DNA from 2 places in the Kocuria sp. KSNUG genome. Region 2 is predicted to be linked to the other one. Evidence: predicted binding sites of a transcription regulator. Region 2 holds the regulator's gene; the other holds the start of a gene.
What was found. Region 2 encodes HspR, which represses chaperone genes until heat shock. Its sites were predicted from a motif close to AAGTTGAGTCNNNNNGACTCAACTT; they were not measured.
Positions count from the first base shown of each region.

Region 1: the regulator HspR is predicted to act here: its motif matches at 2,607-2,631, upstream of AABM36_RS02945 (Hsp20/alpha crystallin family protein).

Region 1 covers NZ_CP150981.1:669,902-677,548, reverse strand. The annotation lists gene surE (5'/3'-nucleotidase SurE) at 1-518, opposite strand, end outside; gene AABM36_RS02960 (1-phosphofructokinase family hexose kinase) at 582-1,544, opposite strand; gene AABM36_RS02955 (GNAT family N-acetyltransferase) at 1,606-2,085, shown strand; gene AABM36_RS02950 (ChaB family protein) at 2,090-2,509, opposite strand; gene AABM36_RS02945 (Hsp20/alpha crystallin family protein) at 2,788-3,261, shown strand; gene AABM36_RS02940 (phosphatidate cytidylyltransferase) at 3,352-4,347, opposite strand; gene AABM36_RS02935 (CDP-alcohol phosphatidyltransferase family protein) at 4,354-5,016, opposite strand; gene AABM36_RS02930 (hypothetical protein) at 5,269-5,832, shown strand; gene AABM36_RS02925 (MMPL family transporter) at 5,900-7,647, opposite strand, start outside.
Region 2 covers NZ_CP150981.1:48,999-56,645, reverse strand. The annotation lists gene dnaK (molecular chaperone DnaK) at 1-801, shown strand, start outside; gene AABM36_RS00250 (nucleotide exchange factor GrpE) at 798-1,424, shown strand; gene AABM36_RS00245 (DnaJ C-terminal domain-containing protein) at 1,509-2,534, shown strand; gene AABM36_RS00240 (heat shock protein transcriptional repressor HspR) at 2,536-3,042, shown strand; gene AABM36_RS00235 (BCCT family transporter) at 3,120-5,081, opposite strand; gene trmB (tRNA (guanosine(46)-N7)-methyltransferase TrmB) at 5,133-5,963, opposite strand; gene AABM36_RS00225 (multidrug effflux MFS transporter) at 6,064-7,314, shown strand; gene AABM36_RS00220 (alanine/glycine:cation symporter family protein) at 7,514-7,647, shown strand, end outside.

The DNA.
Region 1 (7,647 bases), 620 kb from region 2:
TCCGGGACGTTGACGTTGAGGATCCACTCGTCGAACGGGCGGTGCTCCCAGCGCTCCAGTGCGTAGCGGGTGACCAGCAGGGCTGTGTCCCAGTGCTGGGGTGCACCGGAGGTGATGGACACCGCGATCCCCGGGATCCCGTGGGACGCGCCCGTGAGCACCGCGCCCACGGTGCCCGAGTGCAGAGTGGCCTTGCCCGTGTTCGCGCCCAGGTTCACGCCGGAGAGGATCATGTCCGGGCGCTGGCCGAAGGCCCCGTAGGAGGCCAGGAACGCAATCAGCGCGGGGGCGGCCTTCACCCCCACGCACTCCACGCCCTCGGGCATCCGGGGCGGGTCCGCGGGGACCAGGGCGATCCGCCCGTCGATCTCCTCACCGGACAGGGACGAGCTGGCGCCCGAGTACTCCTCGGCGGGAGCGGCCACCTTGACACTGTGCCCGCGGTCCAGCGCGGCCCGCGCGAGCACCGACAGTCCCGGGGACGAGATGCCGTCGTCGTTGGTGACCAGGATGTGCATGGGGTCCATGGTGGCACGCGGCCCGGGCCCGGACCAGGGTGGCGCCCCCTGTGACCGGGCCCGTCAGGAGAGGGTGCGCACCGTGATCTGGCGGGCGAACTTCTCTATGGTCGTGCGGTTGCCGGTGCCGAGCCCACGGCGGGCCACGTTCAGCGCACCCGCCGAGGCTCCCAGGGCCACGGCGTCCACCAGGTCCAGGCCGCGCGCCAGTCCCACGGAGATGCCCGCGGTCATGGAGTCCCCCGCCCCGCGGTGGTCCAGCGGCGTGATGGACGGCGCCGAGACCTCCCGCACGGTGTCCTTCTCCACGAGCAGCGCCGGGTCCTTGGCGCGCGAGACCACGACGGCGCCCGCACCCCGCTCCACGAGCGCCCGCCCGGCGTCCACGAGGGACTCGGGGGTGTCGTCCGAGCCGAGGTCCAGGTCCCGGACCTCCTCGTGGCTGATCTTGAGCACGTCCACGTGGGCGTCCACGGCGGCCAGCGCAGGAGCGCCGCTCAGGTCCGCGACCACGGTGGTCCCCGCGTCCCGGGTGTCCCGGATGAGCCGGCCGAAGAACGACGCCGGCAGCACGTCCCCGGGTTCCGCGCCCGTGACCGTGAGGACGTCCGAGGCCAGGGCGTCCACGAACGCGGTGCCGTATAGGTCGTCCAGCTCGTGGCGGGAGAGCTCGGGCGGCGGCATGTGGGCCACGGTCTCCCGGTCCTCACCGCGCAGGTCGTACACGTAGCCGCCGTTGCCGTACCCGTAGCGCACGGCGTTGACCTGCATCCCGAGCCCGTCCAGCATGGAGCGGATCAGGGTGCCCAGCTCACCACCGAACGGCCCGTTCACCGAGACGTCCGCGCCCAGGGAGCCGGCCATGCGGGCCACCCACAGGCCCTGCCCGCCGGGGTGCATGTGCACGTCCGACTCGTGGGGGCTGCGGTTGCGGTTCGCCGCCGGCTCCGTGATCTCCGTGATCAGCAGCGGCGTGGGAACCAGGATGGACAGGCGCGGCGCGGCGCCGGAGCGGGTCTCGGTCACGAACGAAAGCTACATCACACCATCCCTGGTGAACAGCACATGGAGGTGCCACCATGGTGGGATGAATTCCACCGCACCGGTCCGCATCGTGGAGGGTCAGGCCGCCAGCGAGCACACCCTGCAGGCCCTGAGCGCGTACTTCAGCGAACTGGACCACCGGATCGACGGCGGGTTCGACCCCGCGCTCACCGAGGTCTCCGGCCCTGAGGACGTGACCCCGCCCCACGGGGACTTCTTCCTCATGACGGACCTGGTCACGGGAGCCGTGATCGCATGCGGAGCGGTCCGGCGGATCGACGACGAGCGCGTGGAGCTGCGCCGGATCTGGGTCACCCCGGAGCACCGCGGCAAGGGCCACGCCCGTACGCTCGTCCGGGCGCTCGAGAACAAGGTGCGCTCCTTCGGCGCCACCACGGCCGTGGTCTCCCTGAACCCGGAGATGACCGAGGGCATCGCGATGTTCCGCAACCGCGGCTACGAGCCCGTGGAGTCCTTCCACCAGGACACCACCGCCTCGGTGTTCCTGGCGCGGGTGCTCTAGGGCCTCAGTCCCGCGCGTCCCGCGTCCTCTTGTCGTTCGCCTTCTCGATGGCCTCCACCAGCTCGTCCTTGGTCATGTCCGAACGGCCCTGCACGTCCAGTTCCTGGGCGATCTCGTAGAGGTGCTCCTTGGAGGCGTTCGCATCCACTCCCCCGGCGGTGTCCTCGGAGTTGAGCCCGCCCTGCTCCGCGCTGGCGTCCGACGGGCCGTTCTCCTCCTTGGGCTCCCAGTGGTCCCCCACCTTCTCGTAGGTGTGCTTCACCGCGGCCCACGCGGTGCGGGCGGCGCGGGACTCGTCGTGGTACTCGTCCTCCGCAGAGTCGTACGCCTGCGCGAACGTGTCCTGCGCCTTCTCGTCCGAGCGCCGCAGCGTGGACGGAATCTCGTCCTGACGCGCGCGACCGTTCTTCCTCGCCTTGGGCACGGTGTCCTCCTGCTCTCGGGAACGTCTCTGGTGCTTCGATTCTAGGAACGACGACGCCGCCCGCCCCACCCATTCGGACCCGACGCAACCCGTGTGCGCCTTGAGCTGAATCCGCTCAACTTTAATGCTCCAACCCTTGGCACCCGGCCGGGGAGAGTGCTAATTTATGAGCAGTTGAGTCAGGGGTACTCAAGGAACGTGACGGCTCCTCGTCCACCGGTTTCACGGGGGCTCCGGGGCGCACCACGGACGAGTCGCACAGGAAAGGAACAGCAGTCATGGCAACCTTCGATCCGTTCTCCGAGGTCCAGAACTTCGCCAACCAGGTGCTCTCCACCCGCAACGGCCTGGAGCAGATGCCCATGGACCTCTTTCGCCGGGGCTCCAACTACTACCTCGCCGCGGACCTCCCGGGCATCGACCCCACCAGCGTGGACGTGGACGTGGACGGCCAGCTGCTGACCATCCGCGCGCAGCGCCGCCTGCCCTCCGCGGAGAAGGACACCAAGTGGATCGTGCGCGAGCGCCGCAACCACTCCTTCGTGCGCCAGCTGAACCTGGGCCAGGGCATCGACACCGAGAACATCACCGCCGCGTACGACAACGGCGTGCTGACCGTGACCATCCCCGTGTCCCCCAAGTCCCAGCCGCGCAAGATCCAGGTGGCCACGGGCCAGAACCAGGACAACGTGGTGCTGGAGAACGGCCAGCAGGAGCAGCAGGCCGAGTCCGGCGAGGACTCCGAGAGCTGACCGCCCGGCGCCAGCCGGCACGCACTGAGTGAGCCACGAGGGCCCGCGGGAGATCCCGTGGGCCCTCGGTCACGCGCGGGGGCCTGGGACTCACCCCGCGAAGAAGAACCGGGTCAGGTGGAAGAACACCGGTGCCGCGAAGATCAGGGAGTCCATCCGGTCCAGGATCCCGCCGTGGCCCGGGATGAGCGCCCCGAAGTCCTTGATGCCGCGGTCCCGTTTGAGGCTGCTCATCACGAGCCCGCCCACGAAACCCAGCAGGCAGGACACCAGGGCCAGCACCCCGGCCTGCCACGGGGTGAACGGGGTCAGCCACCACAGCGCCGCCCCCAGAGCCGTGGCGGAGAGCACCCCGCCCACGAAGCCCTCCCACGTCTTGTTCGGGCTCACGGTGGGCGCGATCCGGTGCCGGCCCACGGTCTTGCCCCACAGGTACTGCAGGACGTCCGAGCCCTGCACCACCACGGCGAGGAACAGCAGCAGCGCGCCCGCCTCCACGCCACCGGAGCCCACGGCGGAGCCGTCCGCCGCGGCCCTGCCCTCGTGGATGGCCACGGGCAGCTGCAGCACCGCCGGGAGGTAGCTCAGGGCGTAGACGCACACCATGAGCCCCCACTGGCTCAGGGCGGCCCGGTGCAGGAACGACTCCGTGCGCCCGGACAGCGCGAGCAGCACGGGCAGGAACAGGAACGCGTACACCGGGATGAAGATGGCGAACATCCCGTACCAGTGCTCCCACACGAACCAGAAGTGCAGCGGGGCGAGAACCACCATGATCCAGCTCAGCACCCTCCGGTCCCGCTCCCCGGGCGGCAGCAGGTTGGCGAACTCCCGCAGGGCCAGCAGGGACAGGGCGAGGAACAGCAGCACCACCGCGGTCTCCCCCAGTGCCAGGCTGCCCACGAGCACCGCCACCATGATCCACCAGGCGAAGATCCGCTGCCGCACGTTCAGCAGCGTGGCCCGCAGCCCTTCCGACGCCGTGCGCCGGTACATCAGCTCCGCCACCACGGTGGCGAGCACCAGGAACCCCAGCAGTCCGGCGAGGAACCACCACGTGGGCCCGCCCAGCAGTCCGATCTCCATGGCGGCCTACCCCTTCTCCCGCAGTTCGCGGGCCACGGCCAGCAGCCGGGTGGTCACGGTCAGCGCGCACCCCAGCACCACGAGCACGAGCGTGACCCACAGGACGCTCCCGCGCGGCCACCCCCACCACGGCTCGGTGGCGCTCAGCAGGATCCCCGCCAGGAGCAGCCACATGCGCCGCTGCTTGGGCAGCACCCCACCGAACTGCTGCGCGCACCCCACGCTCACGCCCAGGGTCCGCACGTAGGCGGTGAGCACCGCGAGGCTCCCGGCCAGCCACCCCAGGGCTGCACCGCCCACCACCGACGACGCCGCCCAGCCGGCCCCCGCGAGCAGCGCCAAGTCTGAGATCCGGTCCGGCACCTCGTTGTAGAGCTCCCCCGTGGGTGTGCGTAGCCCGCCCTCCACGGCGAGCATCCCGTCGAACATGTTGCACAGCAGACGCAGGGGGATGCAGAGCGCGGCGAGGACGAGCGCGAGGGTGCGGGCGGCGTCGTCCGCGTGCACCGAGACCGCCAGGCAGCCGCAGCCCACCAGGGAGACGAGCACCGAGGCCACCGAGATGTGGTTGGGGCGCAGTCCCGCGCGCTGCAGGGCGCCGGCGATGGCGGTGGCCCACCCGGCGGAACGCTGCGGGATGGGCCTGCGCAGGGGATCGGTGGTGGCCATGCGGCGTCTCCTCGGGCCGTGGGGACTGTGGATCTGCGCCAACAGTGGCACACCCGCGGCCCTGCGGTGGTTGGATGTCCACAACCGCGCCGCCTCGAGACCACCGGGAGACCACCGTGCACAGCAGAACCCTGGACGGGCCCACGCGGCCCTGGAGCCCGCACCGGCCACGGCTGACCTGCGGAGACGCTCCGCGTGCCACACCGGGAGCCGCCGTCACGCGCCGCGCCCACCCCGGGGTGGTGGAGCCCGGTGAGTGTGCTGCGTGACCACGCCGTGGCCGGTGCCTGGGGCTTCGCGGAGGCCACCGCGTTCTTCGTGGTCCCGGACGTGTGGCTCTCCGCGGCTGCCCTCCGGAACCTGCCCCGCGGACTCGCGTGCGCGGCGTCGGCCACCACGGGTGCCCTGGTGGGCGGCGCCGTGATGCACCGCTGGGGTGCCCGTGTTCCCGGTGACGACTCGGCGCGGATGCTCGCCCGGATCCCCGCGGTCTCCTCCGCGATGGTCGCGCGGGTGGAACGGGACATGGCCGCCCGCGGGTTCACGGCCGTGCTCCTGGGGCCGCTGCGGGGCACCCCCTACAAGCTCTACGCCCGCACCGCCGGGCTGCGCGGTGATCCGCTGCACCGGTTCCTCGCGTGGTCCGTGCCCGCACGGGCCCCGCGCTTCGTGGTGGTCACGGCCGCGGTCGGCGGGATCTCCGCCCTGCACGGACGGCTCTGGCCGGACGCTCCCGAACGGGTGCGGTGGGCGATCTTCGGCACCGGGTGGACCGCGTTCTACGCGTGGTACTTCCGCACGGTGGGCCGGGAATGAGAACGGGCCCCGGGCAACGACCAGGACGGTCGGCACCCGGGGCCCGTTGAGCCGGTGCGAGGGACGCTCAGCGGCCCATCCAGCGCACCACCCGGTCGAGGTCCTCGGTGGCCCGCTTGGACCACACCATCAGGGCGTACACGTGGGGGCCGCCCTCGCACACCACGGTGGTGGTGTCCACGCCCGCACGGACCAGGTCCGTGACGAACTCCATGGTGTCCGGGAACAGCATGTCCCGGTCCCCCTGCAGCACGAACGTGCGCGGCAGGCCGTGCACCTCACCGAACGCGGGGCTCACCATGGGGTCCGTGACGTCGCGGGTTCCGGCCCACCAGCGGCCGGCCGCGCGCGGCCCCTCGGTGTCCAGCATGTGGTCCACGGAGCGGTACTCCTCGATCTCCGGATTGCTCACTGTGGCATCGACCCACGGGGACACCAGGATGAGCCCTGCGGGCTGCTCGGCACCGGCCTCGCGCAGCCGCATGGCCTGAGCGACCGCCAGACCACCGCCGGCGGAATCACCGGCGAGGAAGACCCGCGGGGACAGGGACCGCGCCAGGGACCACACGCCGTCGGCGAGCGCCAGGGCCTCGTCCACCGTGTGATCCGGAGCGAGCCCGTAGCCCGGCACCACCACGGTGGCCCCGGTGCGCTGCATGAGGGCGTCGATCCACCGCCAGTGCGTCCCCGTCATGGGGTGCACGTACGCCCCACCGTGCCAGTGGATGACCACCGGCGCAGCCGCACGCTCCAGGGCGGGCCTGGGACGTGCGATGACCACCGGTCGCCCGGTCACCATGACCTTCTCGAACGTCGCCCGCTTGTGCATGGACTTGTGCGGGGCGGCCTCCTCACGGGGGCTCGCCAGCGAGGCCAGCAGCTTCTGCTCGGACTCCCACACGTCGGGAAGCACCCGCAGACCCTGGTTGGTCGCGCGCAGCGCGGGATCAGCGGGCACGAGGACCACGTCCGGGGTCACCTCCCGGGCCGCAGGGCCGTCAGCGCCCGGGGCCTCGTGGCCCGGGACGTCCGCTGCGTGGCGCCCGTGGCGCCGCGCGCGGTGCTGCTCGGTCACGGTCCGCTCGGCCACGGGCACCCCCAGCGGTGCCGACGCCGCATGGCGGGCATCCTCCGGCACGTCCAGGTCTCCCGACGCCGCGTGGCGGGCCCCGGCCGCAGCGGCCGCAGACCCCGCGGCAGCCGAGGGCCCACCGGATGTCCGGCCCTCAGGGGCGGAGTTCTCCACGGTGGCACCGGCACCTTCCGGAATCTCGGCGGCGACGGTTCGGCCACCCGGGCCGAGCTCACCCCCGACGGCGGACCGGTCGTGGCTCGACCCCTCCCCGTGGACGGTCTCTTTCTCGGAGGAGTCCCGGTGGTGGGCGGCCACCCCGGCTGCACCTGCCGCCGCACCGGCCACGGCCGCCCCGGTGTGCTGAGCCGAACCGCGGTGGCGGTGGGCCGAGTCCGCGCGGTGGCGACCCCTGGCGTGGGAGTGGCGTGCGGCGTCGTCGTCCGCGTGGTCCGCTGCGTCCGCGGTGGAGGCGGCGGTCTCGCGCAGCAGGGACTCACCCTCCACGTCCACGTGCGGCAGGATCTTGTCCAGCCAGCGCGGCAGCCACCAGGCCTTCTCGCCCAGCAGGCGCATGACCGCGGGGATCAGCAGCATCCGCACCACGAACGCGTCCAGCAGCACACCACCCGCGAGCGCGAAGCCGATGGGCCGGATCATGGACAGCTCCGAGAAGATGAAGCCCGCGAACACGGAGATCATGATGATCGCCGCGGCCGTGACCACGGAGCGCCCGGCGCGGA
Region 2 (7,647 bases):
GGCGCCGCCATCCAGGCCGGTGTGCTCAAGGGTGACCGCAAGGACGTGCTGCTGATCGACGTGACCCCGCTGTCGCTGGGCATCGAGACCAAGGGCGGCGTGATGACCAAGCTCATCGAGCGCAACACGGCCATCCCCACCAAGCGCTCCGAGACCTTCACCACGGCGGAGGACAACCAGCCGTCCGTGTCCATCCAGGTCTTCCAGGGTGAGCGCGAGTTCACCCGGGACAACAAGAACCTGGGCACGTTCGAGCTGACCGGCATCGCGCCGGCTCCGCGCGGCATGCCGCAGATCGAGGTCACCTTCGACATCGACGCCAACGGCATCGTGCACGTGTCCGCCAAGGACAAGGGCACCGGCAAGGAGCAGTCGATGACCATCACGGGCGGCACCTCGCTGTCCAAGGAGGACATCGACCGCATGGTCAAGGACGCCGAGGCCAACGCTGACGCCGACAAGCAGCGCCGCGAGGCCGCGGACCGCCGCAACAACGCGGAGCAGACCGCGTACTCGGTGGAGAAGCTGATCAAGGACGACGAGGGCGCCATCCCCGAGGACGTCAAGACCGAGGTCCAGGCGGACGTGGACGCCGTCAAGGCCGCGCTCGAGGGCGATGACGACGACGCCGTGAAGACCGCGTTCGAGAAGCTGCAGACCTCGCAGACCAAGATCGGCGAGGCCCTGTACGCCCAGTCCCAGGCCGAGGGTGCCGCGGGCGCCGAGGGCGCCCAGGCATCGGACGACGACGACATCGTCGACGCCGAGGTCGTGGACGACGACAACGACGGGAAGAAGTGAGCATGAGCGATTCCGAGAACACCGAGGGCCACGGCCAGCCCGTGCCGGAGGATCCGGAGCAGCCCGCTCAGCACCAGCAGGGCGCATCCCAGGACGGGGGGCTCACCGTGGACGACATCCTCGACACCCCCCAGTCCCAGGACGCGGAGTCCGCGGACGCGGCGTCGTCGACCGGCGACGCCGCCCCGGAGGGCGACTCCGAGGCCCAGCGCCTCGCGGACGAGCGCCTCGAGGACCTGCGTCGCCTGCAGGCGGAGTTCGTGAACTACAAGAACCGCACGGTGCGGGAGAAGGACCAGCTGCGGGACTTCGTCTCGGGTGAGCTGATCTCCGCGCTCCTGCCGGTGCTGGACGACATCGACGCCGCCCGCAGGGCTGGTGACCTGGAGGACGGCCCGTTCGCGGCGATCGCCACCAAGCTCGAGGACGCCCTGGGCAAGAAGGGGCTCACCCGCATCGGCGAGGTGGGGGAGAGCTTCGACCCCACCGTCCACGAGGCCGTGATGCAGCAGCCCACCGACGAGGTGGAGCCGGACCACGTGTCCATGGTGCTGCGATCGGGGTTCAAGGTCGGTGCCAAGGTGGTCCGCGCGGCCCAGGTGGCCGTCGCGGCGCAGCCGTAGGGCGCACCAACTCCTCGGGGCGGGTCCACATGACGGGACCCGCCCCGAGTTCTACCGAGGAAGATCTCACAGAAAGGAGGCGTCATGGCCAGTCAGGACTGGATCGACAAGGATTTCTACAGCGTGCTGGGCGTCTCCAAGGACGCATCACCGGAGGACGTCAAGAAGGCGTACCGCAAGCTGGCCCGCACGTACCACCCGGACCAGAACCCGGGGGACGCGGCCGCGGAGAAGAAGTTCAAGGACATCACCGAGGCCAACGCGGTGCTGTCCGATCCCGAGGAGCGTGAGCAGTACGACGCCATCCGCGCCATGGGCTCGGGTGCACGCTTCACGGCCGGTGGCCCCGCGGGCGGCGCCGGGGGTGCAGGTTTCGAGGACATCTTCGGGGACCTGTTCAACGGCGGCGGTGGCGGCCGCAGGCGCTACACCACGTCGAGCGGCGGAGGCGGCTTCGAGGACATCTTCGCCCAGTTCGGCGGCGCGCAGGGCGGGGACCCGCGGTACAGCACCGGCGGTGGATTCGGCGGCCAGGGCGGCTACGGCGGGTACCAGGCCCCGCCCCGCAAGGGCGAGGACATCCACACGACCACCACCATCCCGCTGCGCTCGGCCTACCGTGGCACCACGGTCAAGCTGCGGCGGGGCAACGGCCAGACCACCACGGTGCGCATCCCGCAGGGTGTGAAGGACGGGCAGCGGCTGAAGATCGCGGGCAAGGGCCACTCCGGCCCGGGCGGCAGCGGCGACCTCCTGGTGACCGTGAAGGTCAAGGAACACCCCTTCTTCACCCGCGAGGGCCAGGACGTGCACGTCACCGTCCCGGTCACCGTCTCCGAGGCCGGTCTGGGGGCCACCGTGCAGGTGCCCACCCTGGACGAGGGTCACGTGAACCTCAAGGTTCCGGCGGGCACGTCCTCCGGGCACCGCATGCGTGTGAAGGGCAAGGGCTTCACGTCCGGGTCCACCACGGGCAACATGATCGTCACCGTCCAGGTCCAGCTCCCCGCGGATCTCGACGACGCCGCGCAGGACGCCCTGCGCGAGTTCGCCCGGGCCACGGAGGGCTTCGACCCCCGCGCGGCCCTGAGCGAGGAGGCGGCGGTCTGAGATGGCTCTGGACTTCACCCAGCCCGTGTTCGTGATCTCGGTGGCCGCCGAGCTCGCGGACATGCACCCGCAGACGCTGCGCCAGTACGACCGCATGGGGCTCGTGACGCCGTCCCGCGCCTCGGGCAGGGCGCGGCGCTACTCCCAGATGGACGTGCAGAAGCTGCGCCAGATCCAGGAGCTCTCCCAGGAGGGGGTGTCCCTGGAGGGGATCAAGCGCATCATGCAGCTGGAGAACCAGGTGCAGGCGCTGCAGTCCCGGGTCACCGAGCTGAGCGAGGAGCTCGACCGGGAGCGCGAGGCGCGGCGCGAGCGGGACATGATCTTCACCGCGGGCTCCGAGGGGGACGTGGTGCGGATCGCCCGCGGCACCCGTCGACCCGCGCGCAAGGTGTCCCAGGCGCTGATGCTGTACCGCCCGGCCAAGCCGGAGCACGGAGTGACGTCCAACGGTGCGGGCGGCGGGAAGACGGCCCGTGAGACCCGGCGCGGCCGACGCACGAGCTGAGGGTGCCGGAACGGCCCGTTGCGTGGAGGAGCCCCGCACCACGCTGTGGTGCGGGGCTCCGCCACGTCGTGGTGGGGTCAGCTCTGCCCGTGCGGTGGGTCCTCCTGGCGGGTCGGCGCGGAGAACTCACCGGTTTCGTAGTCGTAGTCCACGGGGTTGCCGTCCTCGTCCGTGCGCCGGTACCAGTCCGTGACCTCCGGTGCAGCAGAGTCGAAGTCCGCCCCCGTGGCCCACTTGCCGTCCTCCGCCCGTTCCACCGAGAACGTGAAGTCGTCACCGTACTCGTCGATCCCGTGGCGCACCGACTTGTCCACGGCCCAGCGGGAGTACTGCTCGCGGATGATCATGGGGTCCCGCCGCAGGTCCTTGTGGAACGCCACGGCCATGGCGAACATGATGAGGGTGAACGGCAGCGCCGTGACCGTGATGAGGTTCTGCAGGCCCGTCAGCGCGGTCTCCCCGCCCAGCAGAAGCATCACCACGGCGATCCCCGCCATGCACAGTCCCCAGAACACCGTGACTCGCCGCTTGGGCTCGGGGTTGCCGCGCTGCGCCATCTGGGACGCCACCACGGAGGCGGAGTCCGCCGTGGTCACGAAGAAGATGGCGAGCATGACCACCACCACGGCCGCCATGATCCCGGCCCCGGGCAGCCCGTCCAGCACGGTGAAGAAGATCTCCTCGGGCGCGGGCAGGCTCTCCACGGTGTTGTCCGGCGCGATCGAGCCTGTCTGCATCTGCTGGTGGATCGCGGTGCCGCCCAGCACGGTGAATGCCAGGACCACGATGGTGGAGGGAATGAAGAGGACACCCAGGATGAACTGGCGGATGGTGCGCCCGCGGGAGATCTTGGCCACGAAGATCCCCACGAACGGCGCCCAGGAGACCCACCAGGCCCAGTAGAACGTGGTCCAGGAGGAGAGGAACTCCTGCATCTCCGGGCCGTCGGACATGGAGGCGGAGAGCATCTCGGGCAGCTCCGCGAAGTACGTGACGATCACCGAGGGAACGAAGTTGAGCAGGAACGCGGTGGGACCCACCACGAAGAAGAACACGGCGAGCGAGATCGCCAGGACCATGTTGATGTTGGACAGCCAGCGGATCCCCCGGGCCACTCCCGATACTGCGGACGCGATGAACCCCGCGGTGAGCACCGCGATGATCAGCAGCGCGGCGGCGTTGCCGGAGGTGCCGAGTCCGGTGAAGACCTCCACACCCCGGGCGATCTGCAGCGCTCCGATTCCGAGCGAGGCAGCCGTGCCGAACAGTGTGGCGACGATGGCGAGGATGTCGATCGTGCGCCCCGCGGCGTTGTCGGTGTTGCCGTTGCGGAAGAACGGGGCGAAGACGGAACTCATGAGGGGCACGCGACCACGGCGGTAGGAGGTGTACGCCACGGCCACGCCCACCAGACCGTAGATGGCCCACGCGTTGAGCCCCCAGTGGAGTGCGGCCTGGGCCGAGGCCTTCTTCATGGCGTCCACCGTTCCCGGATCCGCGGAGCCGGGGCGGGGGGACAGGAAGTAGGTCATGGGTTCGTACGGGCCGAAGAAGATGATCCCGATCCCGATCCCCGCCGCAAAGAGCATGGCGGCCCAGGAAGCCGTGGAGTACTCGGGTTTGTCCCCGTCCAGCCCCAGGGGTATCCGACCGTAGCGCGAGACCGCGAGGTAGACCAGGTAGATGAGCAGTCCGATGGCCAGGACGTTGAACGCCCACCCCATGTTCAGCATGGTCCAGTTCAGTGCCGCCGTGGAGGCGGCCGTGAGGGAGTCCGTGTCCACGAGTCCCCAGGCGATGAACGCGAGGATCAGCGCACCTGCCACACCCACGACGACCCTGTCCACGCCGTAGCGCACCTTCTGGTCCTCCACGGACACCCCGGGGACCACCGCGGGATGGATGTTGTGGGGGTAGGTGATCTCCGAGAGGAAGGTCTTGGCGCCGGCCATTCCCCGTCGAGGGGCAGCTGCACCGGGGGCCTGCCCGGACGAGCTCCCGCCCTCCGGCGCGGCGTCGGCGTCGTGGGAATCGGGCATGGGAGCTCCTGCGGGTCGGGGACCGGATGCCACCACCCTAGGTCGTCCCGGTCAGCGACGCCGGTAGGTCAGGTCCCGGGGGACGCGTCCGGCCTCGGTGGCCTTGCGCTCGAAGCTCGTGAGGATTCTGCCGTCCCAGCGCGGGGCCCACCCGGTCTCGGGGTGCTCGTCGTCCGCGGCCGGTCCGGGGTGGACGTTCTCGAAATCGGCGTCTGCGGCGTCCAGGACCTCGCGCATGACCACGGCGTACTCCTGCCAGTCCGTGGCCAGCCGCCACAGCCCGCCCGGTTCGAGCACGCGCGCGGCCAGCTCCGCGAAGGCGGGGGAGACCAGGCGGCGTTTGTGGTGGCGGGTCTTGTGCCACGGGTCCGGGAAGAACACCCACAGCTCGCGGACGGATGCCGGTTCGAGCATGTGCTCCAGGACCTCGGGGGCGTTGGCCTGCGCCACACGCACGTTGGTCACCCCCGCCTGGGCGGCCTTCATGAGCAGGTCAGCCACTCCGGGCTTGTAGACCTCCACCGCGAGGTGGTCCAGCTCCGGGTGCGCCGCGGCGTGCGCGACGATCGCCTCACCCAGTCCCGAGCCGATCTCCACCACGAGCGGGGCCGTCCGTCCGAAGACCGCCCCGTGGTCGAGCCGGTAGGAGGGGTCCACGGAGGTGTCGGTCATGACGCGGGGGATGTCCAGGACCCACTCACCGGCGTGCTCGTCCCACGCCTTCTGGCGCTTGGGGGAGAGCCGGTCGCCGCGGCGCACGAAGGAGTACGGCTGGCGGTGGAAGGCCGCGGGCGTCGCGGTGCCCTCGGGAGCTTCGGCAGGGGAGGCCGGCAGGGCGGCGTCGTTCGGGGGAGCCTGGGGTGTCTGATCGCTGGATTCCATCGAGGGACATCCTAGGCGGGCCGCCACGGGAGGTCACGGTGCGGCGGGCGGACCCTACGATGGAGGGCCACCCGCCGCCCGCGCCGCGCAGGAGAACCGCATGCCCCAGGACCACGAGCCGCACGAGTCCGCGCCCGGCGAACCCGGAGCCGTCCGCAGCCGGCTGGGGCTGCCACCGCGCTGGGACCGGATCGCGCTCGTGGGCTCGCTGGGCGTGCTCTCGGCCGTGAGCCCGATGGCCACGGACATGTACCTCGCGTCCATGCCGGGGATGGCGCAGTGGTTCGACACGCCCGTGAGCCTGGTCCAGCTGAGCCTGACCGCCTACATGGTGGGCATGGCGGCCGGGCAGTTCCTGCTCGGCCCGCTCTCGGACGTGGTGGGGCGCCACCGGCTGATGGTCGCCGGCAACCTGGTGTTCCTGCTGTCCTCCGTGGGGATCATCGTGGCGCCGGGGATCGGAGTGGTGCTCGCGCTGCGGCTGCTGCAGGGGATTGCCGGAGCAGCCGGCGTGGTGATCGCCCGCGCGGTGGTCTCGGACGTCGCCCGCGGACACCGGGCCGCGCAGATGTACTCCGTGCTCTCGCTCATCACCTCCCTGGCGCCCGTGGTGGCCCCGCTCGCGGGAGGGGTGATCGCCACCGTGGCGGACTGGCGCACCGCCTTCGTGGTGCTCGCGGTCTTCGGGGCGGTGATGCTCGCGTGCTCGGTGTTCGTCATCCCGGAGACGCTGCCGCGCCACGCGCGCGCGGCGGGAGGGGTGGGGCGGATCCTGCGCAACGCCGTGCGGGTGGTGGGGGACCGGCGGTTCACCCTCTACGCCCTGGGGTTCGCCTTCGCGTTCGGGGCGCTGTTCTCCTACATCTCCGCGTCCTCGTTCGTGGTCCAGAACGTGCTGGGGTTCAGTGCGCTGGGCTACTCCGTGGTCTTCGCGGTGAACGCGTGCGGGTCGATCGCCACGGGCATCCTCAACACGCGGCTCGTGGGATCCCGTGCGCCGGAGCCCCTGCTGCTCGCCGGGGTCTGTGGGCTCGCGGTGTTCTCCACGCTCAACCTCGTGCTCGCCCTGCTGGGCGTGGTGGGCACCGCGACCCTCGTGCTGATCTTCCTCGCGCAGTCCTGCATGGGCTTCGTGCTGGGCAACTCCGTGGCCCTGGCGCAGCGCCGGGCGCAGGCCCGGGGACTGTCGGGCACGGGTGCCGCCGTGGTGGGCACGGCGCAGTTCGCGATGGCGGGCGCCGTCACGCCGCTCACGGGGCTCGGGGGAGAGTTCACCGCCGTCCCGATGCTCGTGTGCATGGCGGTGTGCGCCGTGCTCTCGCTGGGTCTGGTGCTCGCAGCTCGGCGGTAGCTGCTGCGCGGCCGGTGGGCGCGGACCGGCCCCGCGGTGTCGTCGTGCCCGTCCCGTGACACCCGTGCCCCAACACCCACGCAACGAAGCCGAATGGGCGCCGGGAACGGCGCGTGATGTGGTTCACTGTGCCCAGCAGTGACCTGCTTCACAGTTGATCCGTGGCTCCGCGCCTTTCGCTCGAACGAGGGACACCTCCATGCTCGATTCGCTCCAGACCATCCTCGACACCATCGGCGGCGTCGTGTGGGGACCGTTCGTCCTGATGCCTCTGCTGCTCGGCACGGGCATCCTGCTGACCGCCCGGCTGGCGGGGCTGCAGGTGACCAAGCT